Regions from separate parts of the Pseudoalteromonas sp. P1-11 genome, predicted to be linked through region 2. Evidence: riboswitches for the same ligand, from Rfam matches in the RefSeq annotation. Region 2 holds a riboswitch; the other holds the start of a gene.
What was found. Region 2 has a riboswitch for cobalamin ahead of AN390_RS03035 (TonB-dependent receptor domain-containing protein). Riboswitches for the same ligand answer to the same signal wherever they lie in the genome.
Positions count from the first base shown of each region.

Region 1 (16,625 bases), on a different contig from region 2:
CGTTAATTTTATCAACGATAACTTCTTTGGCTTTTTCAATGTCGTCGCCGTATGAAATACCCACCGGTACTTCTATTCGTCTAACGCCTAACGTGGTGTAATTTTTTAACACGTTTCTAAATAATACCTTGTTAGGTACCAGTATTAACTGCCCGTAAAAGCTCTCTATTAGCGTGTTACGCAGGTTTATAGAATGTACAGAGCCAAATACATCGTCGGTTTCAATTACATCACCCGCTTTAAATGGCTTGCGTATTCCCATAGCAATACCGGCAATTAAGTTCTCGGTCATGTCTTGAAAAGCAAAGCCAATGGCTAAACCTACAATACCCGCACCCGCTAGTAACGATGTGACTGTGCCTTTTAACCCCATAAAATCTAAAGCGATAAATAGGCCCACACATAACACAATAACCTTAAAAATAGACGCCATTAAATCAGCAATTTGCTTAGAGTCGAGTGAGCGCCTTAATAGGTTTTTCATTAGCTGGCCGGCAAAGCGCGCTATTATTGAAAATACAATGGCTATTACCACTGCCACAATAAAGTTTGGGATGTGGCTTATTACTACATCAAACCACCCTCCGAGTTTTTCTTCGATGAGTTTTTCGGCTTCGGCTACTGAAGGTATGCTGATCATATTTTTACACCTATCTATTTTTTATCTCATTAATAGTAGGTGAAGTTAGCAAGTTTAGCGCCAGCATAAAAAAAGCCATGCAATGCATGGCTTTTTAACTCATTGTTTGCTGAGTATAAATGCTCAGTTTTGCTCGTCGCGCATAAATACTGGCTCAAGCTCTTTTGCTGTTGCTTCAGGGCTAAAGTAATAACCCGCCACAGTAAACTCTTTTAATTGGCTAAGCTGTGTTACCTGGTTTTCTATAATGTAACGGGCCATCATGCCGCGCGCTTTTTTAGCGTAAAAGCTAATTACCTTATATTGGCCATTTTTGCAGTCTTTAAAATGCGGGGTAATAATTTGCGCATTGAGTGCTTTTTTATCTACTGCTTTAAAGTACTCGTTTGAAGCAAGATTAACGAGGTATTGTGCGTCTTGCGCTTTTAATTCCTCATTTAATTTATTAGCAATAATGCTGCCCCAAAATTCATACAAATTTTTCCCGCGAGGGTTATCAAGCTTAGTACCCATTTCTAGGCGGTAGGCTTGCATTAAATCAAGCGGCTTTAATAAGCCGTATAAACCTGAAAGTATTCGTAAATGGCTTTGCGCATAATCGAGGTTAGCGGCAGTGAGTGTTGCGGCATCTAAACCACCGTACACATCGCCGTTAAAGGCTAGTACCGCTTGTTTAGCATTACTTTGTGTAAATGGTTGCGACCATTCGCTAAAGCGCGCAGCGTTAAGCCCTGCAAGCTTATCGCTAATTTTCATTAGGCTGCCAATTTGCGCTGGAGTTAGTTCACGGCATACTTTCATGAGCTCTTCGCTGTGCTCTAGTAATTCAGGTTGAGTGAACTTATCTGTTGCGGGTGGCGTTTCGTAATCAAGATTTTTTGCTGGTGAAATAACAGTGATCATAGTTAGCTATTGACTTGTAATTTATTTAATGTCAATTTCAACATTAAATGAGACGAAAAGCACGTTTTGTTTATAAAATACCATTGAAAATTAATCGCAATGGCCTAAATCCTACCTTAATAAATCATGCATCGTCGTTTTTCTATTGATAAGGACATAAGACCTATCAAGCATTGTCACACTGTTGCAGTATTGAATACTTATATTAAGGTAGTTTAGATTTTCTTTTAACTTGCTTGGAATGAGGAAGGCAAATGACTAGCGCTCTACAAAGGCTAAAACAACATTCATCTATCGTAGCCGACACTGGCGATATTGAAGCGATCAAAAAGCATCAACCTGAAGATGCAACCACAAACCCGTCGCTTTTATTAAAAGCGAGCGAGATTGAAGCTTACAAGCCTTATTTAGATAAAGCTTGGAGCTATGCAAAAGAAACAGAGCAAGATGCAGCTAAACAGCTTGAACTTGCATGTGACTACTTTGCCGTATTACTTGGTAAAGAAATTAGCGAAATTGTACCTGGTTATATTTCTACTGAAGTAGATGCTCGTTTATCATTCGACACCCAAGCAACTATTGATAAAGCACATACCCTGCTTAGCCTTTATGAAAAAGAAGGTGTAAGCAAAGACAAAATTTTAATCAAAGTTGCGTCTACATGGGAAGGCATTAAAGCGGCCGAACAGCTAGAAAAAGAAGGGACTAAATGTAACCTAACTTTATTATTTAGCGATGCTCAAGCGCGTGCATGTGCCGATGCAAATGTATTTTTAATCTCGCCATTTGTTGGCCGTATTTTAGATTGGCACGTAGCAAATGGTATGGAAAAACCAACCGATCCGCTACAAGATCCAGGTGTTCAATCTGTACGTAGCATTTTTGAGTTTTATAAACGCCACGATTACAAAACCGTTGTTATGGGCGCAAGCTTCCGTAACACCGGCGAAATTATTGCGCTTACAGGTTGTGACAAGCTAACGATTAGCCCTAACCTACTAGAAGACTTAGGCAATTTAGAAGGCGCAGAAGAATACTTACTACAAAGTGATATTCCTAAAGAGCCAAAGCCTGCTCCACTTACTGAGTCGCAGTTCCGTTGGTTACATAACCAAGATGCAATGGCCACTGAAAAACTAGCTGAAGGTATCCGCTCATTCGCAGATGCACAAGAGCAGCTAGAAGCACGTTTTAAAGCAATGTAATACGCGCTAGTTATGTATTAAACGCCGCACCTGCGGCGTTTTTTTATGCCCTTAATATAATCCGCACCGCTTTATACTAACCTGCCACAGCATGTACCATTGCCTACACAGCTAAATAGCTAACTTTTAGTATTTTTTTATTTATTTTTTTATTTAAAAATAACGCGCTCAATAAAGCTAGTTAGTATTAAACTTCATCAACGCATCACATACCTGTAACAAATTCGTCACTTTTTTATTCTATTTTAGCTAGGCCTGTGGTATAGGTATTCTCGAGGTTCACTAAAATCAATAGGAGATAGTCATGGATAGCCTAAACGATATATTAGAGATATTAGAAGGTCCTGATACAACAAGAAAAACCTCTCAAAAGAATAAAAAAAGAAAGTGGCGCGAGATTGAGGCCATAAAAGACAAACAACGGTTACGTAAAGAACTACAGGAGTTAGACTTTTTTACAGACAGCATTGAAATTGATGAGCTAGATTTTTAATTTCAAACTCATTGCGCTCAATTAGGCAATTTATTTTGCGGCAGGAAAACCGTATCGATAGTAAAGCTAACGCTAGGTTTTACCCCTTCAAAATAATTGATAATTATTGCGCATGGGCATTAATACTCAATAACTAAGCAAAAGGCTTTCATGATACGAAAGCCTTTTTTAATATATCAATTAAACCTGCCAGTTAATGGGCGTATCGCCTTGGGCTTGTAACAATTCATTTGTTTGTGAAAAGTGCTTACAGCCAAAAAAACCACGATGCGCAGAAAGCGGCGATGGGTGCGGCCCTTTTAAAATATGATGGCGAGCGCTATTAATATTTTTACCTTTTTTTTGCGCATGAGCGCCCCATAAAATAAACACTACCCCTTTGCAGTGTGCATTTATATGAGCTATCACGTTATCGGTAAATTGCTCCCACCCTAAATGCTTATGCGAGTGCGCTTGGCCTTGCTCAACCGTGAGTACTGTATTGAGTAAAAACACGCCCTGCTCTGCCCAGCTTTGTAAGTAGCCATGGTCTGGTATTTCAAAACCGGGAATATCCGTTGCCAATTCTTTGTACATATTTTTTAGCGACGGCGGTAACTTTTTAACCTCTGGCAACACAGAAAAACATAAGCCATGGGCTTGGCCTTCTCCGTGGTATGGGTCTTGACCTAAAATAACCACGCGAATATTGTTAAGGGCTGTCGCTTCAAAGGCACTAAATACTTGCTCTTTGGGTGGGTACACAGCAACACCTTCGACACGGCGTTTTGCTACATAATCTAATGTTTGCTGCATATAAGGTTGCTGTAATTCATATTCTAAAAAGGCTGGCCAATCGCTCATTGTATACTCTTAATTTGTTTGCGTGATGCGTCTATTTTATCACACATATTTGCCAGTCCATCTAGCATGCGCGGCGTAAAACGATGTAATAAATCGGCATTTACACGTATAAATTGGTTCTGTTTTACAGCGGGGACTTCTGGCCATTTTTGCCAATTAATTTTAGGTTGTGGCTTATCGGCTTGTTCATCAGGAACAATAATAATCTGTGGTTTTTTAATCACCACGTTTTCAATACTTATTTGTGGGTAGTCGGTTGGGCTGTGTGCAAATACATTGCTTACATGACATGTTTCTATAAGCTGGTTTATCCATGTATTTTCACTTACCGTCATCATTGGCTCTGGCCATAATTGATAAAAACCAGTTAATATTTTTTTGCTTTGCTGCTGCTTTTTAATTTTTTTGAGCTTAGTAATAAATGCGTTTGCTACTTGCTTGCTTTGCTCAATACGCCCTGTAAATTTTCCAAAAGCAATCAGCTCGTTTGCAACTTCTTCTATTTTTTTGGGATCACTTAAATGTACTTTTATACCAAGGCGTTTAATTTGTTCTAAATCTTCACTTTGATTACCGCTTTTCCAACCAATCACTAAATCGGGTTTTAGCGCTAATAATTTTTCAAGGGAAATACCATAGTAACCACCAATGCGTTCAATACTTTTAGCTTCATTTGGGTAATCAGCGTAATCAACAGTGCCAACAATATTACTTCCCGCACCTATAGCAAATAGGTTTTCTACTATATGCGGTGCAAGTGCTACAACGCGCAGTTTATCTGGCGCAGCTGTATCACTGGCCACGGCACTGCCCCCTGAACTCAATAACAGCAGTGCAGTAAAAAACGCTTTATACATTAGTAATCAAACCCTTCTAGTGCTTTTATACCCGAGTCGAAGGCGTGTTTAACATTGCGCACTTCGCTTACTGTATCGGCAAGGTCTGTTAACGTGCGGTGCGCTGCGCGACCTGTAATAATAACCGATTGCATGGGAGGGCGATTATTTAGCGCGTTTACTACCTCATCTAAATCAATATAACCGTAAGTCACCATGTAGGTAAGCTCATCAAGTAATACTAAATCAATACTGCTATCTGCAAGCATACGCTTTGACTCTTGCCACGTTGCTTGCGCGGCTGCGGTGTCGGCTTTTTTGTTTTGCGTATCCCATGTAAAACCGGTATTCATAACGGCAAATTCAACCCCTGCACCTTGTAATAAATTACGCTCTCCACACTCCCATGTGCCTTTAATAAACTGACAAACAGCGGCTTTTTTACCATGCCCTACGCAGCGAGCAACCACACCAAAGCCTGAGGTAGATTTACCTTTACCATTACCCGTAATTACCTGAAATATCCCTTTAACATCTTGCGCAGCAGCCACGCGTGCATCTACCTGCTCTTTTACTTTTTGTTGGCGCTGCTGGTGCTTATCGTTATTTGTATCCGTCATTATTATCTCCTTCATAAATCGATATAATGTGTTGTATATTCAAATGCGCCTCGCACATAGTGGCTAAGCGCTCAAGTTGTTGCTCGCGGTGCGATACAATACTCACAGGTTGTATGGTTGCATCGCTTTTTACCCACTTTAAAATTTGCAGTGTGGCAGCGGGTTCATCAAACAAGCCGTGTAAATAAGTACCAGCAATGGCATTGTCGTCACTAATAAAGCCATCGTTTTCAAACCCATGAGGGTGCGCGTTAAACGTTAAAAATGGCTTATTAAGTGCTGCGCCTTCACTAATGCCGGCATGAATTTCGTAGCCGCTACACGGTGTTTGCAAATCATTTAACTGCATAGCCGCCGTTACTTTAGTGAGTACTTTTTGCGTGCTAAGTGTGGTTTCAAAAGCGCATAGGGCAAGCCCCGTTACTTGCTTTAATGACGACTCGACTCCGTTGGGATCATTTATGGTATACCCCAACATTTGCATACCACCACAGATACCCAATACTTTGCCACCATAGCGTAAGTGCCGCTTTATTTGTGTATCCCAGCCTTCATTTTTTACAAAACTTAAATCACCCAGCACGTTTTTACTGCCAGGAATAATAATCAGATCAACCGGTGGGATCGCGTGTGTGTGGCGTACATAATTTATATTAATATTTGGGTGCAGCCGCAATGCATCAAAATCGGTATGGTTACTAATATGCGGCAATAAAAGCACGGCTATATTAATGGTGGCAGTCGTCACCGTGTTATCTATTGCTACAGCATCTTCGGCATCAAGTGCTAAATCATGCAAATAAGGCAGCACTCCAAGCACTGGTTTTTTTGTGTAGCGCTCAAGCCAATCTAGCCCACTTTGTAGCAAGCTTATATCGCCTCTAAAGCGGTTTATAACAAAGCCTTTTACGCGCGCTTGCTCGGATTCGCTTAATAACGCAAGTGTGCCCACTAAATGCGCAAACACACCGCCTTTGTCTATATCGGCAATAATAATGACAGGGCAATCTACCGCTTCTGCGTAACCCATATTGGCAATGTCGTTCTCGCGTAGGTTTATTTCTGCGGGGCTGCCTGCGCCCTCAACCAATAATAAATCAAACTGCTTTGCTAGGCGTTTATGCGAGGCAAGCACTGCATCCATCGCAACTTGTTTATAGTTATGATACGCCCCTGCCTCCATATTACTAATGGCTTTTCCATGTACAATGACTTGTGCCCCCGTATCACTATTGGGTTTGAGCAATATAGGGTTAAAGTCGTTTTGAGGCTCTACTTTAGCGGCTATAGCTTGCAAAGCTTGCGCACGGCCTATTTCGCCCCCCTCTTTTGTAACCGCGCTATTAAGCGCCATATTTTGCGGTTTAAAAGGCGCGACCTTTACACCTCGCTTTGCAAACACTCTACAAAGCGCAGCAACTAAGGTGCTTTTTCCGGCATCTGAGGTAGTGCCTTGAATCATTAAGGTTTTCATCAGCACTATGCCTTTGTTTTTCTAAAAAAGAGTAAGCTTAAAAAAAATACGCTACCCATGGCTGCTGTAATTACCCCTACAGGGAGCTCTTGGTTTTTAAGTAATGAGCGCGAAAGCACATCGACCCACACCATAAACGTGCCGCCCACTAAGCTGGTAATTAATAAGCCAGCAGTACTGCCCTGAGATATAAAAAAGCGCACTATGTGCGGCACCATTAAACCTACAAAACCAATACCGCCACATAGGGCCACCAGCACGGCCGTTATTAACGAGCTCAATACCAACATTAAAATTCTAAAACGGTGCACACGGACCCCAAGCGTTATCGCGCTTTCATCGCCAAGAAGCAGCGCATTTAACTGCCTTTTAAAGCTCAACATAAAGCTAATACACACCACTATAACCACGCATGGCAACCATAACGTGGCCCATTGTGCGCGGGCAAAACTACCTAACGTCCAAAACAAAATACCAGCCACTGCTTGCGGGTCACTCCAATACAGCAATAAACTTGTAAATGCGCTAAATAAAAATGACAGCGCCACCCCCGCTAGCAACATAGACTCTACTTGCGACCTTTTTTGCCGCCCAGCAATAAGTATCAATAAGCCCATTGCTAAAAAACTCCCTAATAAGGCAGCAGCCGATAACATAAACCCTGCACTAATACCCGCAACAGCCATAAGCAGTACTACCCCAAACGACGCGCCTGACGATATGCCAAATAAATACGGATCAGCGAGCGGGTTACGAGTAACCGTTTGTAAAATAAGCCCTGCAATAGCCAAACCTGCACCCGCCATAAAGGCAAGTAAGGTACGAGGTAACCTAAGCTCATAAATAATACGCGCGTTAAACGAGCCCTCCCCTGCTGATAAAATCCCTGTGAGCACATCACTTAACGGCGTATCTGCGGCGCCAAAACTCAGTGCGCTAAAAAGGCTACCCAGTGCAATTAATACGGCTGCTATAAATATTGTCCACTGGTTTATTTTTGTTATATCCATTTAATTAATAGCCATAAAAGTAAGTAATATGAGGAATAGTTTGGCCATTTTCTGTGCGCTGAGGGTGGCTAGTTACGCGCGCACATACCCCAAAAACATCCGCTAGCATGTCCTCACTAAGTACCTGCGCAGGCGAACCTGTATGTGTTATTTTACCTTTATTAATAACCACCAGCTCATCGCACATAGCGGCTGCTAAATTTAAATCATGAAATGAGGCAAACACAGTGACCCCTAGCGATTTTGCCAGTTCCATCACTTGTATTTGATATTTAACATCTAAATGGCTAGTTGGCTCATCCATGATGAGTAATTGCGGTTGCTGCACTATAGCGCGGGCAATTAATGCACGTTGCTTTTCGCCCCCCGAAAGCGATTCAAAATTTTGCTTACACTGTTGCTCAAGCCCTACGGTTTTTATTGCCTGTGTAATTTTTTGTTTGTCGCTGTGGGTGGTGGCGCTAAATAATGATTTATGAGGTGTAAGCCCAAGGGCAACCACATCAAATAATGTTAGGTTAAATTGCGCAGGCGTTTCTTGTAGAACTACAGCAACATATTTTGCGTAGTCTTCACTTTTAAGCTGCCAAATATCCTGCTGATTAAAGGTAACGTTACCAGCGGTGGGTTTATTAAAGCGATACAAACAGCGCAGTAAGCTCGACTTACCCGCCCCATTTGGGCCAATTAACCCAATAAACTTACCCTTAGCTATGTGTAAATTAATATTGTTTAAAATGGCGTGTTCATCAACTTCCCACGACACATTTTGAACGTTTAATAAGGGTGTATTTGGCGCTAATGTAGTTTGCAAAAGTGAGTCCTTGGAAAGCGTGCACTCACTAACACACAGCTAAAAGACTAGTGCATCAATAAAAATGAGTTTACCCGCTCGTTAAAAAAGTATACCAATCTAGAACTTCTCATGCTGATTGATATGTATCATTTGTATCTGACTTAAAGCGTGATGCTAATTACAGTTACGGGAATAGTTGAGGAATTTCACCCCATTCCAAATGAGGATCTATTATGGGCGGGTAAGTAAATAATTTAAAGCAAAAAAAACCGCGCTCATTAGAGCGCGGTTAATAAAGGGAGTGTTTAAGCAACGCTTAAAACTTGTATTCCATACCTAGGCCAACGTAGTCTTGGTCAACATTGTTGTCCATATCGAAGCTTGAGTAAAAACCAAATACTTTAATGTTTTTATTAAACTTATGATCAACACCTACAGAAACTGCCGTTTTGTCGTCGCTGTCATCAAAGTCCATTGCTTGGTATTGCACTTTAAACGTGTTTTTACCCATGCTGTAGGCTGCGTTTAATAAATAGCCGTCAGCTTCTGCGCTACCGTCTACTTTTTCTTGAGTTTGGTACATAGCGCCTAATTTAAAGCTCTCTACTTTACCTTGAATTGACGCACGCACTACATCGTAGCCATTTACTTCGCTATCGGCTGCAACCGAGGCGTAAACCGCACTCTTTTTAAGTGCAGAGTCACCGTAGGTAACCGCCATTGAATAGCCGTTATCTGCAGCTACGTCATCTTCGGCAATAAATGTAGCAAGTACTTTAAAGCCTTCGTAGCTTTTAGATGTATAAGTGATTGAATCACCTAAGCGGTTTTCACCTTTAAAGACATTTTTAATATCGCCTTCAAGGTCATTAAATAAATCTAACTTACCTTGCGATTGTTTAAGCGCTGTATCGTTACGACCCACAACAACTTGACCATATGCACCTTTTAAACCTACGTACTGGTTACGTGCAGAAATATTGTCGTCGTTATCACCTTTAGAGTCAGCATCAGATACATCAACTTGAAACTCAAACTTATAAACCGCTTCTAATCCATCAGTAATCTTTTCAGACCCTTTTAGGCCAAAGCGAGATGCATTACTTTTAATTTCAGTGAAAGACCCTTCGCCATCATCAGACGATTGCACAGTAACATTCGCTTTACCGTATACATCAACGTCTGCAAACGCGCTAAAAGATAAACCACTTACTAGTGCAACACATAAGCTCGATTTTACAAAATTCATGTTATTTCCTCGATAATCACAAGACTAATTTTTAAAACAGCTGCAGTTTGTCACCGTTAAATGACAGATATATTACAAAGGAAACATTTTTGTCTTTTTATTTTAATAAAAGTGTCTAAATTCTGAAAACAAACCGACATGAATATTTAATAAACAAAATTGTACCTATTCAACCTCATTAAAAATCATAGTCGGTATTTAGTGTTCATCAACAGGCTGATAAGCATTTATTTTAGGTAATAAGTTAATCAGGGTTTCTATTAGCTCTTTTTGTTCGTTGTCTCTGTGGTAGGCCACAAAAATATCACGCGAAGTATGTTCTACGTCTTTTACATGAAACAGCTCACCCTTTTCTAGGTGAGATTCAACAAGTACCTCGGGGATAAACGCACTGCCGCCACACTGAAGAATTAAATCAAGGGCAATACGCCCCGTACTGGTTCTAAAATAAGGCGGCGTTTTACCGGTAAATTGGCGCGCATGCCATAGCGAAAACGTAGTACCCCAATCAACGTATACATATTGGTTATCAAAAAAGTTCTCGTTAGTGGCCGTGTCATAGCCACTAACCGGAATAATTGGCAGCTCGCAAATTCGCTCAACCACAAGCTCGTCTACTTTAGGGGGGTCAAATAAAATGGCTAAATCAAGCGTACGCTCTAATAATAACCGCGTGCTTTCTTGTTGGGCTTTAACCTCTGCGACCAACGAGACCCCAGGCATAGCCGACACAATATTAGTAATGCCAAATTGTAAAAACGCATCCCATATATTAGGTGTACCCGCTAAACTTATTTGCTTGTGCATGTTATCGGCAAGTGCCACATCCACTTTGGCACGCTGCATGCCGGTAATGATCATTTTAGCGTGCGGAAGCAATCGCTCTCCTGGCGCCGTTAATTGAATATTGTTACGCTGGCGAATAAACAAGTTTACACCCAACCCCTGCTCTAACTGGCGAATCCGAAAGCTTACTGCCGATTGAGTGATATACAGGTTTTCAGCCGCTTTACCAAAGTGACGCGTGCGCACAACCTCTACAAATGTTTTTAATAAATCTATATCCAATTTTTTATCCTCACGATAAAAATAACTTGTTTAATAAATTGTCAAACTTGCATCATACTCCAGCAATAAACAGGGTATGAGGATACAGTTATGAGCAACGATATTTCACTACTTCGCCAAGCGTTTGTTAGCCAACGTCAATTTTATGATGATCAAAACTTTCCTCGCGGGTTTAGCCGCAGCGGAAACTTCACCTTATTAGAAGCCAGCATATTAGAGCAACACGGCGTTGTACTAAAAGGCCTTTATAATAAAACTTTAGCACCCCAAAATACGCTACAAGAGCAATTTGTTGACGTAGTTTGTGGCAGTAAAGAACCTACAAACCCAATCGAAAAAGCCTGGGTTAAATATTTAAAACTAACAACCTGTAAAACCAAGTTTCATACACTTTTTGGCCGTTCAAAAATGTCAGGGCCGGTACCAATAAGCCAAGACGATTATACCGAATCAGATAGCGTATAAGCCTCTAAGATATTTGCTTTTTTGCGTTTTAACAGTTACAACTTGTATAAGCAAATACTTTTGCAAAATATCAAACAAGGTTGTTACGTGACGCGAAAAATACTCATAGTTGAAGATACGCCTACTATAGCGCGTGTGCAAAAGCATATCGCGCTTAAAGCAGGTTACGAAGTAGATATAGCCGAGTCTTTAGCGGCAACAAAAGAGCTAATAAAACACAATAGCTACTTTTGCGCTGTTGTTGATTTTATCCTTCCCGATGCTCCTGCCGGTGAGGCGATTCCGTATACTATTAATGCCGACATTCCCACCATAGTAATGACAGGCAACATAGATAAACAAACTCGCGACACGGTAGAAAAATACCCAATAATTGATTACATAATCAAAGAAAACAAACAAGCTTACCAATACCTAGAAAAACAACTAAGCCGTTTACCACGTAACGAGAACGTAAAAGTGTTGGTCGTCGACGACTCAACCTCTACCCGTAGATACATTTGCAGTTTACTAAAGCGCCATAAGTATCAAATACTCGAAGCAAAGGACGGCAAAGATGCGCTAGAGGTACTTGAAAGCCAAAAAGATGTGTCTGTTATTATTACCGATAACGAAATGCCAAACATGAATGGTGATGAGCTATGCGCCGAAATTCGCCGGCTTTACAGTAATGATGAAAAAGCCATTATCGGTATTTCGGGTGCTGACTCGTCAGCATTATCGAGCCTATTTTTAAAAAATGGTGCCAACGACTACCTCCATAAACCCTTCAACAGCGAAGAGTTTTACTGCCGACTAAGTCAAAACGTCGACATGCTTGAGCAAATCGCAACAATCAAACGCCAAGCAAATACTGACTACTTAACTAACCTGCCTAATCGACGTTACTTTTTTGAAGAGTCGAGCAAGTCTCTCAAGTATTTAAAAAAATCAAATCAAGATGGCGCACTCGCCATGCTTGATATAGACCACTTTAAATCGATTAACGATACATACGGTCACGATTCAGGCGATGAAGTTCTCAAAGGGTTGGCGGTGTGTTTTAAAAAGTACTTTGAAAAGCAGCTAGTCGCTCGCTTAGGTGGTGAAGAATTTGCCGTTTACTTTACTGATGCAACCACAGCGCAAGCGCTAAAACGCCTTGAAGGGTTTAGGCAATTTATAGAACTCAATAGCCAAGAGTTTAGCCAAGAAAAAATTAAATTTACAATTTCTATTGGTTTTGCAAGCGGCCCTATTTACCAAATAGATGAGTTACTTAAACAGGCCGATTTAAAGCTGTATGATGCAAAAGAAACCGGCCGTAATAAAGTAATAAGCTAAACCTCAACGCTGCTTTATAGCAACTTACTTAAACTATTATTGCGCATAGGTATTAAACTTCGGCGGCGGTTACAGCCGCTTTTTTGCGCTTACGCGATTGATGATAAGAGTCCCAGGTAAATATAGCCAGCGCACTCCAAATACAGGCAAACGTAATCACCCGCTCTGCATCAAATACTTCATCGTAAAACACCACAGCAAGCATAAACATTAAACTTGGTCCTATGTACTGAAAAAATCCCAATGTTGTGTACTGCAAACGCTTGGCCGCTCCGGTAAAGCAAAGCAGCGGCAACGTAGTAATAATACCGGCACTAATTAACAGCGCATTGGTATGCCAATCGTTCAGGGCTAAATCGGAAGTAGGCGTTGGTGCCATTACCCACCAGTAAATTAATGCAACCGGCAGTAAAATTAGGGCTTCGAGTAAAATGCCTGGCAGCGCTTCAACAGGTAACTTTTTACGCAGTAAGCCATAAATAGCAAAAGACGTGGCAAGCGAAAACGCCACCACCGGAAACGAGCCAAAACTTACCAATTGCAATACTACGCCCGCAAAGGCTAAAAACACTGCAAACCCTTGTAACTTTCGCAGCCGCTCGCCTAAAAATAGCATTCCCAACAGCACATTAAGTAATGGGTTTATGTAATACCCTAAACTGGCATCGAGCATATGGTTATTATTAACCGCCCAAATAAACAGCCCCCAATTAAAGCCCAATATAGAAGATGTAAGTACTAACATTAAAATAATTTTGGGCTGGGCAACTATGCGCTTAACCTTATCCCAGTATTTAAGCACACTGACCACAAGCACTAAAAAAACCACAGACCAGACAACACGGTGAGTTAAAATTTCAAAAGCAGAAACATGCTGTATTTGTTTGAAATAAATAGGCGCTAAGCCCCACATTAAAAAAGCTAAACAGGCAAAAATACCGCCTTTACGCTGCTCGTTTGCAATCGACATACATACATACTACTTATTCATACTAAAAGGCCGACAGTTTATACCAATTTGTGCTATTAAGTGATTTATTTTGCGGAAAGTAAAGCTCAGCGCAGGGCAAAGCTTTTTATTTTAGCTGTACGTAATTAGCAGCTTTACCCTACTAAATACGTACCTGTACCAAAGGCGATTTGGATTGCCTTTTCATTGTGTAGCTCCATTCTACATACACACACTTTATTACCAGAGCGGATCAAAGTAGCACTGGCTGTAAATGCTTCCCCTTTGCCAGGGCGCAAATAATCTGTGCGCAAATCAATAGTGCCTAAGGTAGCCAGCTTTTGCTGTACGCTAGGGATATCAAGGTCGGTTAATTTATCAATAACACTGGCTGCTGCAAGCATGCCGCCCACATTATCGAGCACCGCCGATATAATACCGCCATGAAGAATTTTTTGTGCAGGATTGCCTATAAATACATCCTGCCAGGGAAAGGTAATTTTAGCTTGCTCAGGGCTGAGCGACTCTACCGAGATATTTAAAAACTGATTAAATGGCATGCCATTTACAAACAATGCGCCAACTTGTTCAATTAACATTTCTTTATTCATTATTATTCTCTATGTTTAAATTAACACTGGTACGATGAGTTAAGCATACCTGAAGCAAAACCACGAGGCACTAATTAAATCATTTACCTCTAAGCTAAAGACATCCTATTAAAAAAACACTAAAATAGCCGCCGATGAATACTCTAACCCCTACACCTAGCACATTGGTCCGCAAGCCCGACACGGTTCTTAAACAAGTGTTTGGCTACAGCGAGTTTCGTGATGGCCAAAAAGCGGTGATCGACGCGGCCATTAATGGCCAAGACTCTTTGGTACTTCTGCCTACAGGCGGCGGTAAATCAGTGTGTTACCAAGTACCAGCGTTAGTGCTCGAAGGGGTTACTGTGGTAATTTCACCGCTTATCTCGCTCATGCAAGACCAAGTAACGCAACTGCAAGCATTAGGTGTTAAAGCCGCTTACATTAATAATAGCCTGGCTCGCGAAGAGCAACAATTAGTGTACCAACAATTGCACCAAGGGCTAATAAAATTACTGTATGTTGCCCCTGAAAAAGTGCTTCAGCATGAATTTACCGAGCGACTCAGCCACTTAAATATCAGCTTATTTGCAATTGACGAAGCACATTGTGTATCGCATTGGGGGCATGACTTTAGACCTCATTACTTTAGATTAAATGAGCTTAAGCAGCGCTTTTCCCATGTACCTATGATGGCACTGACCGCCACAGCCGATAAAGCGACCCGCTTTGATATAGTTGAGCAATTAAAATTACAACAGCCCTATATACATACCGGCAGCTTCGACAGACCGAATATTCGTTACACCATCGAAGAAAAGTTTAAGCCCATGGCGCAACTACTGCGCTATTTAAAAGAGCAAAAAAATCAAAGTGGCATTATTTACTGCACTAGCCGTAAGCGTGTTGATGACATTGCCGAAAAACTCGCTGATGCAGGTTTAAATGCCGCCGCGTACCATGCTGGCATGAGCAACGAGCAGCGCCAATTTGTGCAAACCGGGTTTGCCCGTGACGACATTCAAATAGTCGTTGCGACCGTTGCCTTTGGTATGGGCATAAATAAACCAAATGTGCGTTTTGTTCTGCATTACGATATTCCAAAAAGTATTGAAGCCTACTATCAAGAAACCGGCCGCGCTGGACGTGATGGCTTAGCCGCAGAAGCCATTATGTATTTTGATCCCGCCGATATAGGCCGCGTTAGGCGCTTTTTTGAAGACATAGACGATGAACAACGCCGCCGCGTAGAAGAGCAGCGTTTTAATGCCATGGCCAGCTTTGCCGAGGCGCAAACATGCCGCCGGCAAATACTATTAAACTACTTTAGCGAGTATAAACGCGAGCAATGTGGCAACTGCGATATTTGCATTAACCCGCCAAAAAGCTTTGATGGCACATTAGTAGCGCAACAAGCACTTTCGTGTGTGTACCGAGCTGGGCAGCGTTTTGGCTTAGGCTATATTGTAGAATTATTACGCGGGGCTAATACCAGCCGCATACGCGACAACAACCACCACGAACTCAGCACCTATGGCATAGGCAAAGACAAAAGCAGTGAATTTTGGCTCAGTATATTACGCCAACTTATACACCAAGGCTTGTTAAGCCAAGATATTACCCAAGGTGCCTCACTGCGCTTAACCGAAGCAGCACGCGCTGTACTTAAAAGTGAATACGCTCTACAGCTTGCCGAGCCGCGCTTACAAGCTAAGCACGTATACCAAGATAAACTGGCGCAGTTTAACTACGACAAAAAACTATTTGCCCGCTTACGGGCTCTGCGTAAAGAACTCGCTGATGCCGACGATGTACCGCCGTACGTTGTATTTAACGATAAAACCTTAGCCGAAATGGCGCAGTTAATGCCCACCAACGACAGCGAATTTTTAAAGGTATCGGGCGTTGGCTTTACCAAACTCAATAAATATGGCGGCGAATTTTTAACGGCCATTCGTAATTACCTTGCTAGCAATTAAGTAAACTATGACCCAAATTGAATACAATCACGCCCATAAATGCATTGTTATAAGCCCGGTAGAAGCCCCACACGATGAAGACTTTGAGCTGTGGAGCACGCTGTTTTTACACGCCGATGAAATAACAATTATTGACTATGCTGGGGGTGCTGACCGTCATCAATTGCGCTTTAGCTATCAAC
Region 1 is NZ_LJSP01000006.1:177,495-194,119, forward strand. It holds gene AN390_RS12500 (mechanosensitive ion channel family protein) at 1-640, opposite strand, end outside; gene yaaA (peroxide stress protein YaaA) at 764-1,543, opposite strand; gene tal (transaldolase) at 1,798-2,748, shown strand; gene AN390_RS12515 (DUF3545 family protein) at 3,053-3,241, shown strand; gene ung (uracil-DNA glycosylase) at 3,422-4,084, opposite strand; gene AN390_RS12525 (cobalamin-binding protein) at 4,081-4,941, opposite strand; gene cobO (cob(I)yrinic acid a,c-diamide adenosyltransferase) at 4,941-5,540, opposite strand; gene AN390_RS12535 (cobyric acid synthase) at 5,524-7,014, opposite strand; gene AN390_RS12540 (iron ABC transporter permease) at 7,020-8,024, opposite strand; gene AN390_RS12545 (ABC transporter ATP-binding protein) at 8,029-8,838, opposite strand; cobalamin riboswitch at 8,950-9,090, opposite strand; gene AN390_RS12550 (porin) at 9,137-10,069, opposite strand; gene AN390_RS12555 (LysR family transcriptional regulator) at 10,268-11,137, opposite strand; gene AN390_RS12560 (DUF413 domain-containing protein) at 11,228-11,602, shown strand; gene AN390_RS12565 (response regulator) at 11,690-12,925, shown strand; gene rarD (EamA family transporter RarD) at 12,978-13,895, opposite strand; gene AN390_RS12575 (thioesterase family protein) at 14,030-14,485, opposite strand; gene recQ (DNA helicase RecQ) at 14,620-16,443, shown strand; gene AN390_RS12585 (DUF3630 family protein) at 16,451-16,625, shown strand, end outside.
Region 1: another riboswitch for cobalamin. It lies ahead of AN390_RS12545 (ABC transporter ATP-binding protein); the one in region 2 lies ahead of AN390_RS03035 (TonB-dependent receptor domain-containing protein).

Region 2 (16,625 bases):
CACGTGCGGAGATCCCGTGTAAATACGTGGCTTAAATTCCCTGGATATAAAAAACGTACGGTTACCCCTGTGCGTTTTTTTATGTGTATAATGAACTGGTCAGATGAGCTCGGTGTTAGCTAGGGTTTTAGATTTAGTTTTAATAAATAGTTGTAGGTAGCATGTATTTTTAATATGTCAAAAAATGTTGGCACATTGGTTGCTTTGTATAAGTCAGATAGCAAAATAGCTATCACTGCTTAAAACAGGTAATGCAATTACCTACATGATGGTGTGATTAAAAGTTGCGCCAAATAATATTAAAACTTATACAAGGATCAATCACATGCAAGTTTCAGCTAATAGCCAATTACAAATGCAAGCATACAATAAAACACAACAATTACAGCCTGCAACGGAACAAACTGCTAGCCCTAAAACCCTACAATCTGATACAGTAAGTTTCTCTCAAGAGGCGATGAGTGCTGCGAGTGCGGAACTCCAGCGTGGTGGAGTTGTTTACCTCCCACCTGTAAAACCTAAGTAATACAAATGGTGTTCAATGTTTTTGACTGACTTTTTTGGTATGTTTTCGCTTTCAGCCTTCTCAACTTGGGGGTTTTTGATGGCGTTTCTTTTTAATGTATTTATTTTTTCATTACAATTAAAAAGAGATACTACTCTATTTATCAGTTCATTTGTAATGATGGCTTCTTATTCCATCTCGTATTATTATTTCACTTGGTTTTCTTTTCAAAGCTCAGTTTACGTAGATTGGGCTTTATATGATTATGCTACAGTAGCAACTTTGGGGTTAGTTTACTTCTTCATAAAAAAGACGACTACATCTTTTTTATATCTCATATCTGGTTTGATAATTAATTCAGTTTTCAGTTTATTAATGCACTTGGATATATATATATTAGGGAATAGGGAATCATGGGTTTTCTGGAATATTTATACTTTTACAGTCAATATTATTGATTTAACTATGATTGTTGCATTAATAGTAGATAGAGACTTTCTCGGACTTCATAAATTGAAGGCTCTAATCAGCAACTTTCTTATAAGTAAGCACAAAGTATTAAAGAGTAAGTTGCTTTAATACTGTATATCCTACCTTTGAGTATCTTTGCTTTAATCTCTAATTTCGATTTCGCTTATATATTAAGCGCTATTGTGCAGTGGGGGTTTCTCATGGCCTTTTTATACTCATTAGTATCTTCAATAAATAACCCCTTTAAAGGCTTTGTTGTACTTTCGAGTATTATGGCGATAGGTTATTTGCCTTGGATATTCACAAACTTTCAAACGGTTACTTATTTAGATTTTGCCCTTTTAGATATCGCTATTTTAGTTGCTGTGTATGTAACTCAGCGTTATTTTATTAAAGAGAAAACGACAGCTTATGTCTACTTAATCATCGGCCTTAGCGTTAACACCTTTTTAGCCCTATGCATGTATCTAGATACCAATATTCTATATAATTACACCTACTGGTGGTTTTGGCGCTTTTATTCATCGGCTGTTATGTTTTCTGATTTGTGTATGATCGCCGTACTAATTATCAATAGAGACTTTTTAGGCTTAATTAAGCTTAAAAGGTGGCTTTTGCAGCTAGCATTTTAAAGACGAAGTATCGATACGTTTATGGTGATGAAAGTTATAGTTTGGATAAGTAAAATACTAAGCTAGGTGCTCAGTTAATGGTGTTGTTTATTATTTTTGAGGTGCTTATTATTAGCGTTTACTTTTAAGATGGATATCATCTCTTTTTTATTAGATGTGAGAATTGCCCATATAATCGGTGTGGTATTGCAATGGGGGTTCCTCATGGCATTTTTATATTCTTTAGTCTCATCTATCAATTCACGCTTTAAAGCGTTAGTTATACTTTCATCGATTATGGCTATTTCGTATTTTCCAGGTGTTTTGTTCAATTACCAAACCATTACTTACCTTGATCTCGCTATTTTAGATGCTATCACCATTGTGGTTTTAATTATTGCCCAATACTTTTATATTAAAGAGAAACAGTTGCATTTATGTATCTTATGCTTGGGCTGAGTATCAACATGTGCTTTGCTTTAGGTATGTATTTAGACTCTTATATTTTACATAATTACACCTACTGGTGGTTTTGGGGATTGTATTCATCAGTGGTGGCCATTTCTGATCTGAGCATGATTTTAGTGCTGTTTATCAATAGAGATTTTTTAAAAATTATTTATTTAAAAAACCTTATTTACTCGTTCTTTGCTAAGAAACCGCAATAGTGAATAATGTTCTAATCCCTCCTGAAGTGTCAGTTTATATCGGTGCGTTAGTGCAGTGGGGGTTTTTAATGGCCTTTTTATATTCACTAACAACTAGCATTAACAATCCATCAAAACAGGCAGTATGGCTATCTTTAGTTATGGTAGTTTCTTACTGCTTAAGTACAGTTATAGATATTTACAACATTAGTTACATAGAACTGTTTTGCTATGATGTAGGCACTTTATTTTTTATTTTATTTCTGCGGTATTTCCTACCTGAAAAGCGCATATCTACTTACTTATTATTTGGCTTGAGCATCAATTCGTTATTATTTTTAGCTATGCACATAGATGTGTTTGTACGTGGTAATTACGAACCGTGGTGGTTTTGGTCTGTTTATACAGTTGTTATTAATATGATGGATATCATCATGGTTGGTATTTTTTTCGTTAAAAAGGATTTTTTAATGTTAGTGCATGCTAATGATAAGTTGGTGAACGGTGTTATGAGATTGAAGCAAAGTGGCTGATGTTCTTTGGGGACTGGTCGATTTAGGGTACAACGTAGGTATTTTGTTTACGTGGTTTTTTCTTATTGCCTTTTTGTATAACTTATCGGCAAGTATTAATAAGCCAGATAAGAGCAGGGCACAACTTTCATTTATTATGATGGTATCCTACATAGCTAGTTTGTTTATGGATCCAATTATAGAAACACCGCACTTAAATTATTTTTATTATGATGCTGTAACTATCTTGGTTTTACTTCTGTGGCGTAATTTCACCAAACAAACTATACCTACGCCCTTTTATTATTTAATTGTAGGGCTAAGCTTTAATGCCTGCTTATTTTTAGGTATGCATTACGATATCGAAGTGCGTGGCACATTGTATTATTGGTGGTTTTGGAATGTTTATGTGTTTGGCATGTATTTTACTGATTTATTAATGCCGTTGGTTTTAGTTGTTAATAAAGATATTTTAGGTTTAGCGAGGCTAAGTAATTATTTAACTACAAAGTTGAAGCGTTTCCGATATGCATAGCCTGTTATGGGCGATGGCTGACCTTTATGATTACATAACCATTTTAATTACATGGCTGTTTGTTTTTGCATTTTTATATTGCTTATCTACAAGCATAAATAAGTCAGATAAAAGTTTAGCCCAAATATCATTTATTATGATGGCTTCATATACATCAAGTATGGTTATGGACCCGCAAACAGCCACACCTCACTTAAAACTGTTCTTATTTGATGCAGTTACCATAATCGCTTTGATGATATGGATGATTTTTTTATCGAAAGCTAAACCGATCGCTTTTTATTATTTAATCGTGGGGCTTAGTTTTAATGCGTTTGTATTTTACGGTATGCATTACGATAGTATCGTTGTTGGGAATATAGAGTATTGGTGGTTTTGGGGGCTTTATGGTATTGGGCAGCTTACAAGTGACTTAGTAATGGCATTGGTTTTATTTATAAATAAAGATATTTTAGGGTTAATAAAAGTCAAAAAATATCTCGTTAAAAAAATGGGTGCTTATTAATGCTCCAACATGTATTTATGGCATTGAGCACAGTAAATGACTACCTAAGTATTTTTATTACATGGGCTTTTGTAGTTCCATTTCTTTATAATTTTGCTTGTACAATAAACTGCCGCAATAAGCATATTATGTACATTTCTTTGGTGATGATGCTCTCTTATACGCTCAGCCTATTTATGTTCAAAGCATCATTTATCCTTACAGGCTCAATATATTTAGATTTAGTAATTGCAGATTTACTTACCATTTTCACGCTTGCTTGCCTCTCCTATAATTATAAACACGCTAACGCCACAGCCTATTATTATCTTCTTTGTGGTTTAACGTTTAATGCAACATTACACATGGCTATGCATTACGATTATGTGGTGTTGGTTAGTTATGACTATTGGTGGTTATGGGGGGTCTATGGGGTTGGCCAGTTTTCGAGTGACTTAATAATGGCAATAGTATTAATTATAAACAAAGATATTTTAGGCTTGGTAAGGCTTAAACGCGTTTTATTTAACCACAATGAATTACAAGCTATGGCTAAAAAGTAGTTAGGTATATTAGCGCACCAAAGTGCGCTAATTGTGTTTAATTAGCTTGCGTCGCAGCCTAACCTTTGTTTTAAAGCATCCACTACAAGTGGGCTTACAAATTCGCTCACATCGCCATTATGGCGGGCAACTTCTTTTACCAAGGTTGATGATATAAACGAGTTGCGCTCAGAAGGTGTTAAAAACACGCTTTCTAAATCTGGATTTAGGCGGCGGTTCATATTTGCGAGCTGAAATTCGTAATCAAAATCAGATACCGCTCTAATACCGCGAATAAGCACATCGGCTTTATGATCAAAAGCTAAATCGGCTAGTAAGCCTGAAAAGCCAATCACTTTTACATTACTTAAATGCCCTAAAATAGTGTTGGCTAAATCAACTCGCTCATCGAGACTAAAGCACGGCTTTTTAGAAGGGTTATGAGCAATAGCAACAATAACCGTGCTAAACATTTTAGCTGCGCGCTGAATTAGGTCTGTGTGGCCGTTGGTTAACGGGTCGAATGTACCAGGATAGATTGCCGTAACGTTCATAGATTTCACTAACTATTATTTTTCAAGTAGTCTATCAGTGTTTGTTCTACAAATCAGCCTAGGAGATCAGGTTGAGCTTTTATGTTTGATATTTAATCAGTAAAAGTGCTTTAAATGAGTTACCATTTTTTAAAGTGTAATTACGCTGCTTAGGCTTTGCGTTAGCTAACAGCACTACATTATTGCAAATGTCTGCGTGCAGCATAATCAGACTTCGTTTTTAAAATAGTAAATTATGATGGTATTTAAACCAGCCCGATTTGTTTATACTGCAAGGCTGATATTTAGTGTAATGTAGTTTATAAGTTAAATTGAGTCGTCGCATATGAATACTAAGGATAAAATAATACACACCAGTATTTCGTTATTTAATGAACATGGTGAGCGTGCAATATCAACCAATCATATTGCATCACATTTAGGGATGAGCCCGGGTAATCTTTACTATCATTTTAAAAATAAAGAAGACATTATCCGACATATTTTTGCGCTTTACAGCGAGCATTTACATACTCATTTTAAACCCATTGAAGCAAACGATGATGCGTTTGATCATTTAACTGCTTATTTAGATTCATTATTTGAGCTAATGTGGCGCTATCATTTTTTTTACGACAACTTAGGCGACATCCTCTCCAGAGATGAAAGCTTAAAACAAGCCTACATTGGTTTTCAGTCAACTTTATTAGAGCAGGTTCGCCAAGTTATTTTAGGCCTGCGCGATAACGAAATGATTGCCATAGAAGAGCAAGATGCGCTTGAACTTGCCCATACTCTTAAGCTAACCGTTAGTTTTTGGACTCCGTATATTAAAGCGCGTAGGCTCAGTGGTAATTTAGCTGAGCAAGATATTTATCATGGCATTTTAAAAGTATTAGCATTATTTAGGGCTTACAGCACCGAAAAAAGCATTCTTAAAATGAATCAGTTACGTGAAAAATACACCCAACTTGCAGAGCAAGCGCCAGCGCTTGCCTAACTGCTGTTAGTTGGTTAGTTCCTAGACGCAAAAATTTTTGCTATAATCGCGCGCCCAATGCCTGGGAGCGCGAATTCCCGCAGTCTAAGAGTGAACTATGCTTAAATTTATCGTCAAACTACATCCTGAAATTGCCATTAAAAGCCGTTCGGTACGTAAACGCTTTACTAAAGTGTTAGAAAATAACATTAAAATTGTATTGCGCCGTGTTGACGAAAAAGTACAAGTAAGAAACAACTGGGATAATATTTCTGTTGTAACTAAGCTTGATGATGCACAAACACGCCTAGACTTTATCGATAGCTTGCAGCGCATTCCTGGTATTGTGCAATTTATTGAAGTGACCGAAACTGACTTCACAACGCTTGACGATATCTATAAAAAAACCATAGACCTAGTAGGGCACACCATTGTTGGTAAAACGTTTTGTGTACGCGCAAAGCGTATTGGTCAACACGACTTTACTTCTACGGATTTAGAGCGTTACGTGGGTGGTGGTTTAAACCAGCACGTTGAAGGCGCTCGCGTTAAGTTAAGCCGCCCAGAAGTAACTATTCGCTTAGAAGTAAAAGACGATAAAGCCTACATAGTTACGCAAACTCACCAAGGTATGGCAGGCTTTCCACTGCCAACACAAGAAGACGTGCTTTCGTTAATGTCAGGCGGCTTTGACTCTGGTGTAGCAAGTTATCAGATGATCCGTAAGGGCGCTCGCACGCACTTTTTATTCTTTAATTTAGGTGGCGCAGCACACGAAATTGGTGTTAAACAAGCCAGCTACTACTTATGGAAAAAATTTAGCTCTACTCATAAAGTTAAATTTATCACGGTTGATTTTGAACCGGTTGTTGCCGAAATTTTAGAGAACGTTGAAAACAGCCAAATGGGTGTTGTGCTAAAACGCATGATGATGCGTGCTGGCAGCCAAGTAGCCGAAAAATTAAATATTCAAGCCTTGGTAACTGGTGAGAGTATAGGTCAGGTTTCTAGTCAAACCTTAGCTAATTTAAGTGTGATTGACCGCGTAACAGAAACCCTGATTTTGCGCCCACTTATTCAGCACGACAAACAAGAAATTATTAATATCGCCCGTAAAATTGGCACCGCAGAAATGGCCGAAACCATGCCTGAGTACTGTGGCGTAATATCTAAAAAGCCAACGGTTAAAGCTAAACTTGACGTTATTAAAGCCGAAGAAGAAAAGTTCGACTTTGATGTGCTTAATACTGTTGTTGAAAACGCTCGCATTATGGATGTGCGTGATATAGACGTAGAAGCTAAGCAAGAACTTAAAGAAGCTGAGTCGGTAGTTGATTTACCAGCGGGTGCAGTGGTTGTTGATATTCGCTCACCAGAGGAAGAGGATGCAGCGCCGCTTGAGATTGACGGTATAGATGTAGTGCATTTACCGTTTTTCCGCTTAGCGACTAAATTTGGTGATCTGCCAAAAGATAAGGATTACTACCTGTATTGTGAAAGAGGGGTTATGAGCCAGTTACAGGCGCTTATTCTTCATGAAGCAGGCTTTACGGGTGTAAAAGTTTACCGCCCGTAAAGGTTAACCGTAATTTAGAGCGTGGTTTATACCACGCTTTTTTTTGCCTTAATTTTAGCAAGTAGGGCATCGTTTAGCGGGGTGCTGATATTTAATCGCTTACCTTGTTGGCTAATATAGCCACAAATGGCGTCTATTTCGGTTTGACGGTTATGCGCTACGTCTTGATGCATTGAAGAGTAGTTTTCAGCGGTTAGCATCATAACGTTGTAAGCGTTGTTAAGCGCATCGGCAAGTTTAATATCAAGCTTTAAAGCCTGAGCTACTTGGCATGCCTCAGTTAATAAATTAAAGATAATGCTATTAAAATAAGGGGCACGTAACTGACCATTTTTAATATCATACAGTGCGCTTAATGGGTTAATGGCAATATTTACTAATAGTTTTTCAAAACGTAGCTGCTCAATATTAGTACTGTAGCTTAGCTGCGGCACGTTTTGCAATTGTTCACACATTGCTTGGCGATAACTGTGCGCGCAAGGGTTGCAGGCACCTAATACGCTTTTACCTTCACCGGTGTGCTGTACTATAAAGTCGTTTGTTTTAAAGCCAGCCATGCTGGTGGTTAAAAAGTACAACGCTTGTCGCTTATCGAGTTGCTCATTGAGCGTTTCAACATTACCCATTCCGTTGTGCGATACAACAAGTACACTACTTGGCGATAAAAAGGGTTTAACTTGCGTAAAGGCCGATTGAACCTGAAAAGCCTTTACAGCAAAAATAACAATATCAAACGCGGGCTGTTCATTAATTTGCTTAAGCGTAATAAACCGCGCATTAATTTTTTGCGAAGGCTGTTTTGCTTTGCAATAAAAGCGTGTATTTGCAGTGGCTTTGCGTGTTAACACATGAACAGTGTGAGCTTTAGATAAAAAATGGCTTAGCAATAAACCAATAGCGCCGTCGCCAATAATAAGAATATTAGCCATAAGGGTTCTTTTTTCGAGGAGTAAAAATGGTTCTTAGTAAAAAGTACGTGGCCGCACCGGCAAAATCAGCAACAAAATCACCTAACGAGGCCTGCCTGTAGGGAAGCGCATCTTGCATTATTTCTATTGCTGCACCGTAGCCCGCAAGCAAGAGTACTTGCGTGTACAGCGGTAACTTAAAGGCTTTATCCATAATGATGGCAAGTATAAAAAATATCCCAAAGTGGGCAACTTTATCAACATGTGGAAATAAGTTCGTAACGCCGCCTTTTATTTCTTTGGCAAATAAGAGGGTAAACACCACAATACTAATCAAAAAAACTGCTTGGTAAACACGCCTTGTCACGATAAATCCTAAAACCGCTTAAAAAAGAGGCTGCAGTATATCAAACTAAATTAGTATCGCACCTGAACAACTGGCAGAAAAATGTAAAGATTTATAATTTTAGCGTTATAATCGGCGCATAAATTTAGATTTAATAGTTAGGAGAACCCAATGCCTTCATTTGATATCGTATCAGAAGTAGAAATGAACGAAGCTAAAAATGCAGTAGATAACGCAAACCGTGAGCTAGAAACGCGCTTTGACTTTAGAGGTGTTGACGCATCAATTGAGCTAAACGACAAAACAATTAAACTAAAAGCTGAAGCTGACTCACAAGTTATGCAATTGTTTGATATTTTAGCAGGTAAAATTTCTAAGCGTGGTATGGACGTAGCAAGCTTGGAGCTGCAAGACATCACTCGTGCTGGTAAAAACGTGTTTCGTAATGTTGCACTTAAACAAGGCATTGAGAAAGACATGGCTAAAAAAGTAGTTAAAGCCATTAAAGACTCAAAAGTAAAAGTACAAGCTGCTATTCAAGGTGAAGAAGTACGTGTAACGGGTAAAAAACGTGACGATTTACAAGCCGCTATGCAAGTCGTTCGCACTGCAGATTTAGGTCAGCCTTTCCAGTTTAAAAACTTTCGCGATTAATTAGCTAAGTGTCTTTAGTATTTTAAAGTGAAAATTTAAATGTGTGGTTATTGAATATATTAGCCACACATTTTACCCCGCCCTAATTACAGCCTTTACTTACTCGCAAGCCTAAACCCCTTTTACCTGTGTAAAATTAGTCCACTGTTATTCCATACTCTTTTAACGTTATTTAAATGCATTATTAAACCTGCTTATCACGCAGTTGCGTATATTAGGCTATTCTTAATATCAATATTACTTAATAGCGACTGTTAAAGGCTTTAAATGCTTAAGTTTTTTGTTTTTATACTTATTATTGCGAGCAGTAAGTTTAGCTTTGCCAAGCCAATAAATGTAGATGTGTTGGTAGAGGACGGTTACTTTCCAATTATTATTAATGCCGAAAAAGAGCAAGGGTTAGCGCCTGAGTTTGTAAAAATACTCAATGACTCTCAAAGCGAATATAAATTTACTCTTAACTCTTTGCCTGTAAAAAGGCTCAAAAAGTGGGTCGAATGGGGTGAATTCGACATGTTGTTTTTAATGGCTATGCAATGGGTGCCTGAGGTAGCAAGAAGTGCCTTACAGGAAACGAGCTTTTATGTTATTGCTAAAAATGAGTTGTATACGCTGGCACAAAACACCCAAAAGCAAAGCTATTTCGATGACTTACATGCTTTAACAAAAGCGGGGGTATTAGGGTATTCCTATCGTTTTGCTGATTTTAAAACCGATGCACAATATTTAAGTGAAGAACACCAAGTTAGTTTAACAATCGATGAGTTTAATGTTGTTAAAATGCTGCTATTAAAGCGTGCCGATGTAGGGGTGTTAAATAACATAGCTTATCAATACTTTAAAAAGAACAACATTTTTAATATGAACCTGCTTTATAAGAGTAATACCCCAGATGCTATATACGATACTCATTTTTTAGTTAATCCTGCGCGCAGTAAAATTACGGTAAAACAAATGGATAAGCTTTTAAATTCGCCCGAAATAAAACCTAAAATCACAGTGCTTTTAAGTTTATACGGCGTAACATCCAGCTTTACTGAAAATAAATAATTTAACCTTTAGCTATATAGACGTCCGTTGACATTTGTAAACAAACTGCTCACAATAACCGCCTATTTTCAAGGTGCTTGCTGGTTGCTAAATACAGGGTTTAAAGTATTAAAACTAACAGCGAGATAATCGGGAAGTTGGTGCGCCTTTATGACAAAAGCAATCCCAACACTGCCCCCGCAACGGTAAAGTATTAACGCATTTATGTGTTTACTGAGTCCGGAGACCGGCCTTGAAGTAATCTTACTTACTTAAATCTTTGCGGTGGGCAAAGATAGGGAACATCATGCTAAATAAAACAACTCTTGGCGTTGCTATCTCGGCTGCGCTGTCTTTTTCTGTATCTGCTGCACAAAGCCCAATTGAAAAAATCACTGTTACCGCTAATAAATTTGAACAATCAATAAATAATGTATTAGCGAGCGTTAATGTAATTGAACGCGCCGAAATAGATGCAAGCAATGTACGCGATTTACCAACCTTACTAAGCACACAAGTGGGTTTTCAAATTAATCCTAATGGTGGCTTTGGCCAAACGTCGGGCGTATCTTTGCGTGGTACAGGTTCTGGCGATACGCTAATTTTAATTGATGGTGTACGCACGGGCTCAGCCACGCTAGGACAAAAAGCATTAAGTAACGTGCCGCTAAATAGTATTGAGCGAATCGAGATCATAAAGGGCTCGCGTGCAGCTGTGTATGGCTCAGATGCATTAGCTGGGGTTATTAATATAATAACGCGTGAAGCGAGCAATGTATCACTTGATGCCACATTTGGCTCTAACGCTTATCAAAACTATCAACTTGCAGGTTCAGTAAAATCAGATGAAGTGGTTAGCGCATTCAATGCAGGCTTTGAAAAAACCGATGGTTTTGATGCATTACAAGGTATAGCGCCCGATGACGACAGCTATGAAAATAAAAACGTAGGCTTTAAAGTAAACTATGCAGATGCACACTACGGTAACTTTAAGCTACTAGGCCAGTACAGCGAAGGTTACGCGGATTACGATAGCAGCTTTAGCCCTGCAACGAGCACGGTTGAAAGAGGGGACTTTAAAAACTATCAACTGTCGGCGCAGTGGAGCAAAAATTACACTAACCAATCTCATGCTATAGATGTTGCTTTTGCAACCGATGATTCTGACAGCACATATGTGGACTCTTTTACCGGCGGGCCATTAACCAGTACATTTATTACTAAGCGCTCGCAAGTAGATTACAGCGGCCAATACCGCTTAACAAATGCGCTTAATATTAGCGGCGGCGTTAATTGGTATAACGATGATGTATCGCACAGCTCGCAAGCATTTGATGAGGATAGCCGCGATGTATTAGCAGTGTTTGTTGGGGCTTATTACGACACCGACACTGTGCTTGCCAATTTAACTCTTCGCCAAGACGACGATGAACAGTTTGGTGATGAAACAACCTATACTGCGGCGGCTGGTTATCATTTATCTGAAAATTCAACATTTAGAATTAGTCAAAGCACAGGTTTTAAAGCGCCAACATTTAACGATTTATACTACCCAAATTTTGGTAATCCAGATCTCCAACCTGAAAAATCAATAAACCGCGAGCTTGGTGTAAATGTTAATTTTGACAGTGCACAAGTCGATTTTGCAATTTTTAGAAACGACATCGAAGATAAAATTGATTACGATGAAAACTTTGCGTTAGCTAATATAAACGAAGCTCGCTATGAAGGGGTTGAGTTTAGCCTTACACAACAAATTTTAGGGTTTGATAGCCACTTTAATTTTGCATACTTAAGTGCCGAAAACAAAGAAACCGGCGATGAGCTACGCAATGTTGCCAAGCGCACTGTTAATTGGGAGCTCGCAAAGCAATTTGGTGATTTTGATGCTCGCATTGATATGCAATACCGCAGTGATCGCGAGGGGGCAGTAACGCGCCTAGGATCGTATACACTTTGGAACCTAGCGGGTAACTATCATGTAAACGATAATATTGAGCTGTCGCTGCGTGTAGAGAACCTATTTGACAGAGATTACAATGTGGTTGACTCAAGAGCTGACTTTACAAGCGGTGACGTATATTACTACAACACCCCAGAGCGCCGCTTTTTTGCAGGTGCAAGCTATCAGTTTTAATAGCGTTTTTTAATGTGTATTTATACCAATTCGCATTAATACTTAATCATTTTCAGGGGCTAAATGTGTCGCTATCTGCTTTAAAAAATTCTCGTTTAGAACAAACGTTTATCCATCCTCAAAATAGATCACTTAATTATGCGGATTGGTATTAGAATTATTTTAACAACGCAAATTAGCTAGTCAGCTAAAAACTCTTTAAATACAGTTTCAAACTTGTGTAACTTAGGCGCAATTAAAATACTACAGTAACCCTGCTGTGGGTTTTCGTTGTAGTAATCTTGATGATAATGCTCTGCTGGGTAATATGTGGTCGCAGGGCTAACCTCTGTCACTATTGGCTCGCTAATATGGTTTTGTAACTGGGCTATCATCTCATTGGTTTGACTTAATTGCGCATCGTTGTGGTAATAAACAACACTTCTATACTGTGTGCCAATATCGTTACCTTGGCGATTTAATTGCGTGGCATCGTGTAACGTAAAAAACATGCTAAGCAGTGTTTCAAAACTCACTACAGCGCTGTCAAATTCCAGTTGCACAACCTCAGCATGGCCTGTTGTACCAGAGCAGACTGATTTATACGTGGGGTTGTCGGTATGGCCGCCGGTGTAACCTGAGCTTACGTTTAGTACACCTTTTACTCGTCTGAATGCAGCGTCTATACACCAAAAACAGCCTCCACCAAATGTTGCTAGTTGTGTTGATGTGCTCATAAGTTGTCCTAATTATGTCTGTTACAGTATTAAGGCGAGCATAAATTGAATACGCCGTAACAGCAAGTTACGGCGCAGTGTAAGCTCAGTTAAATTTCTTCGCTGTCTTTTAACGGGTGAGAGTCGGCTTGCTTATTTAATTTTTGCTGTAAGAACTCTGGCGACTGTGTGTTGCGGGCTAGGGCATAATACGCTGCAGGCACAACATAAAGTGTTAGCAATGTTGATACAATAACCCCTGTAAATACCACCACACCAATTACCATGCGGCTCTCTGCGCCTGGGCCTGATGCCAATACTAAAGGCACTGCGCTCATTACCGTAGTCAGAGAGGTCATTATTATTGGGCGCAGGCGCTGAGTGGCCGCTTGCAAAATAGCCTCGCTAAATTCTACGCCTTTATCACGCAGTTGGTTGGTAAATTCGACTATTAAAATACCATTTTTAGCGCTTAAACCTATCAGCATTACAATACCAATTTGGCTATAAATATTAAGCGTTAAGCCAGTTGTCCATAGGCCAAACATGGCACCCATTAGGCCAAGTGGTACTGTTAGCATAATGACAAACGGGTGCATAAAGCTTTCAAATTGAGCAGCTAAAACTAAAAAGGTCACAGTTAGGGCAAGCACAAATACATAGGTCATGGCCGATGCGCCTTCGTAATATAATTGTGATTCACCTTTATAATCTACAGCGCCGTCTATGTCGTTTTCCTCAGCGGCTACTTTGTTTAAAAAGTTAAGTGCTTGTTCAAGTGTATAACCGTCAGCAAGATTAGCGCTTAGTGTAATGGCGCGCATTCGGTTATAACGGTTTAAGCGCGATGCTGTGGCCTCTTCTTTTAAGCTTATAAGGCTATCTAGTGGGACCAGCTCACCACTGCGTGATTTAAGGTAAATATTTGAAATGTCAGTAGGGTTTGTAAAGTCTTGTTTAGTGCCTTTTAAAATTACATCGTATTCTTCACCACGGTCAATAAAGGTGGTAACACGGCGCTGCCCCAGCATGGTTTCTAGCGTGGTACCTACATCTGATACCGACACACCTAAATCGGCGGCTTTGTTTTTATCTATGCTGACTAAAAATTGTGGAAAGGTTTCTTTATAGTCGTGATCGATTCTTACCAAGCCTGGATTTTTTTCTGCGCGCTCTATAATGCGGTCGCGCCAATCAGCAAGTTGCTCGTAATCGTTACCTTGTAGTACAAACTCTATGGGGCGAGAGGAGCCGCCACCGCCAATACCACGGCGCATAATAGCAAAGGCACGTACATCTGTTACTTCGGTCATTTTGGCGCTTATTTCGTCCATAACTTCCCAGGTAGAGCGCTTGCGCTTATCCCAATCGGCCATACCAACGATAGCAACACCGCCACTGCCGCCCCAGCCCGGTACGCGTACTAAAACACGGCTTAATTCGCCAGCTTCTGAGTAAGGAAGCAGGCGCTCTTCTATTTTGGCCATGTTGGCTGCGTTATTTTCATAACTTGCGCCTTCAGGGCCGCTCATCATAATAAAAAAGGTACCGCGGTCTTCTTTTGGCGTAAGCTCAGAAGGCACTTGCAAAAACAACGAGTAGCTAACAAAACCAGCAAGTACTAGGCTTATCATTAAGCCCCATTTTTTGGTCATATTTGAGGTAAGCGATTGGCGGTAACTGTTTTCAACTTTGCTAAAAACACGGTCCATCCATTGGCTAAATTTACTTTCTTTTTCTGACGCTTTTAAAACTTTAGAGCACAGCGCCGGCGAGAGCGTAAGGGCAGTAATACTAGAGAAAAACACCGCGGCACTTACAGCCATTGCAAACTCTGTAAACAAAGCGCCAATTCGGCCATCCATAAATACTAAAGGTACAAACACCGAAATAAGCACAAGCGTTGTCGCAATAATTGCAAAGCCTACTTCGCGGGCACCTCTAAAGGCCGCTAATAAAGGTGGCTCGCCAAGCTCAATCCGACGGTGAATATTTTCAAGCATTACAATGGCGTCATCTACGACTAGGCCAATTGCTAATACCAGCGCAAGTAAGGTTAATAAGTTGATTGAATAACCCATGGCAAGTAAAAACATAAAGCTGCCAACAAGTGCTACAGGCACAGTAACGGCGGGGATAAGCGTAGCGCGAATATTACCTAAAAAGATAAATATTATTAACACCACTAACCCCATAGAAATGGCAAGCGTGCTATATACTTCGTTGATTGACTCTTTAATAAAAATAGACGAGTCGTAGCTGTCTTGAATAGTGGTGCCCTCTGGCAAATTACGTTTTATTTTTTCAAGTTCACTGCGGGCGTTGTCTACCACTGTTAAGGTGTTTGCTTTAGCTTGCTTTACTATGCCAAGGCCAATCATGTTACGGCCGTTACCACGGAACAGGCTTTCATCGTCGGCGGCTTCTAAATGTACATCGGCAACTTCACCTAAACGCACAAGGTAGCCGTCTTCACCACGTTTAATAACTAAGTTTTGAAAATCACGTTGGTCTTTATAGCTACGCGCTGTTCGTACGGTAAAATCGCGGTCGATAGATTCAATTTCACCTGCTGGTAGCTCTACGTTTTCACTGCGTAGGGTGTTTTCGATATCACTCGAAGTGATCCCTCGAGCAGCCATGGCTTGGCGGTTTAGCCAAATTTTCATGGCGTATTGGCGCTCACCACCAATACGTACATTTGAAACGCCATCTACAACGGCTAATCGGTCGACAATAAAGCGCTGTGCATAATCGCTCAATTGCAGCGAGTTCATGGTTTCACTGTTAAGTACAAACCAAGCAATAGGGCTCTCGTCGCTGTTTGACTTAGACACCTCTGGTGGGCGCACTTGCTCTGGTAGATTGTCTAGTGCGCGAGCAACTCGCTCTCGTACATCGTTTGAGGCTGCGTCAATATCACGGCTTATATCAAACTCAATAACGATATTAGAGCGCCCATTTCTGCTTGAAGAATTAATACTTTTAATGCCTTCAATACCCGATATTCGGTTTTCTAATATTTGCGTTATTTTTGTCTCGACTATTTCTGCCGAAGCACCAGTGTAGTCAGTACTAATACTAACAATAGGGGTTTCAATATCGGGGTATTCTCTAAGTGGTAGCATCGAAAAAGCCACCAAGCCAAATGTTAGCAGTAGTAAGTTAATTACTATGGCAAAAACAGGGCGTTTAACACTCGTATCTGTAATTTTCACCGATTAACCCTCAACACTTACTTTGCTACCAGGGCGAATTTTAATAATGCCTTCGGTAATCACTTGCTCGCCATCGCTAAGGCCTTCATCAATCGCTACCCAGCCGTTATTTCTGCTTGCAACATGCACTTCTACCTTGTTGGCAATACCCTCTTTTACTTGGTATACAAAATGTTTATCTTGCAGTGGGATCACGGCTTTTTCTGGCACCATAAGCGCCTGATTACTACTAAGCTCCAAAGC
Region 2 is NZ_LJSP01000002.1:57,944-74,568, forward strand. It holds gene argH (argininosuccinate lyase) at 1-35, shown strand, start outside; gene AN390_RS02955 (hypothetical protein) at 326-526, shown strand; gene AN390_RS02965 (hypothetical protein) at 1,177-1,608, shown strand; gene AN390_RS19730 (hypothetical protein) at 1,683-1,919, opposite strand; gene AN390_RS02980 (hypothetical protein) at 2,255-2,767, shown strand; gene AN390_RS02985 (hypothetical protein) at 2,760-3,281, shown strand; gene AN390_RS02990 (hypothetical protein) at 3,274-3,786, shown strand; gene AN390_RS02995 (hypothetical protein) at 3,786-4,328, shown strand; gene coaD (pantetheine-phosphate adenylyltransferase) at 4,370-4,861, opposite strand; gene AN390_RS03005 (TetR/AcrR family transcriptional regulator) at 5,187-5,840, shown strand; gene thiI (tRNA uracil 4-sulfurtransferase ThiI) at 5,938-7,395, shown strand; gene AN390_RS03015 (ketopantoate reductase family protein) at 7,422-8,324, opposite strand; gene AN390_RS03020 (VanZ family protein) at 8,317-8,670, opposite strand; gene AN390_RS03025 (YajQ family cyclic di-GMP-binding protein) at 8,821-9,303, shown strand; gene AN390_RS03030 (hypothetical protein) at 9,571-10,353, shown strand; cobalamin riboswitch at 10,440-10,603, shown strand; gene AN390_RS03035 (TonB-dependent receptor domain-containing protein) at 10,640-12,469, shown strand; gene msrA (peptide-methionine (S)-S-oxide reductase MsrA) at 12,649-13,185, opposite strand; gene AN390_RS03045 (efflux RND transporter permease subunit) at 13,275-16,382, opposite strand; gene AN390_RS03050 (efflux RND transporter periplasmic adaptor subunit) at 16,386-16,625, opposite strand, start outside.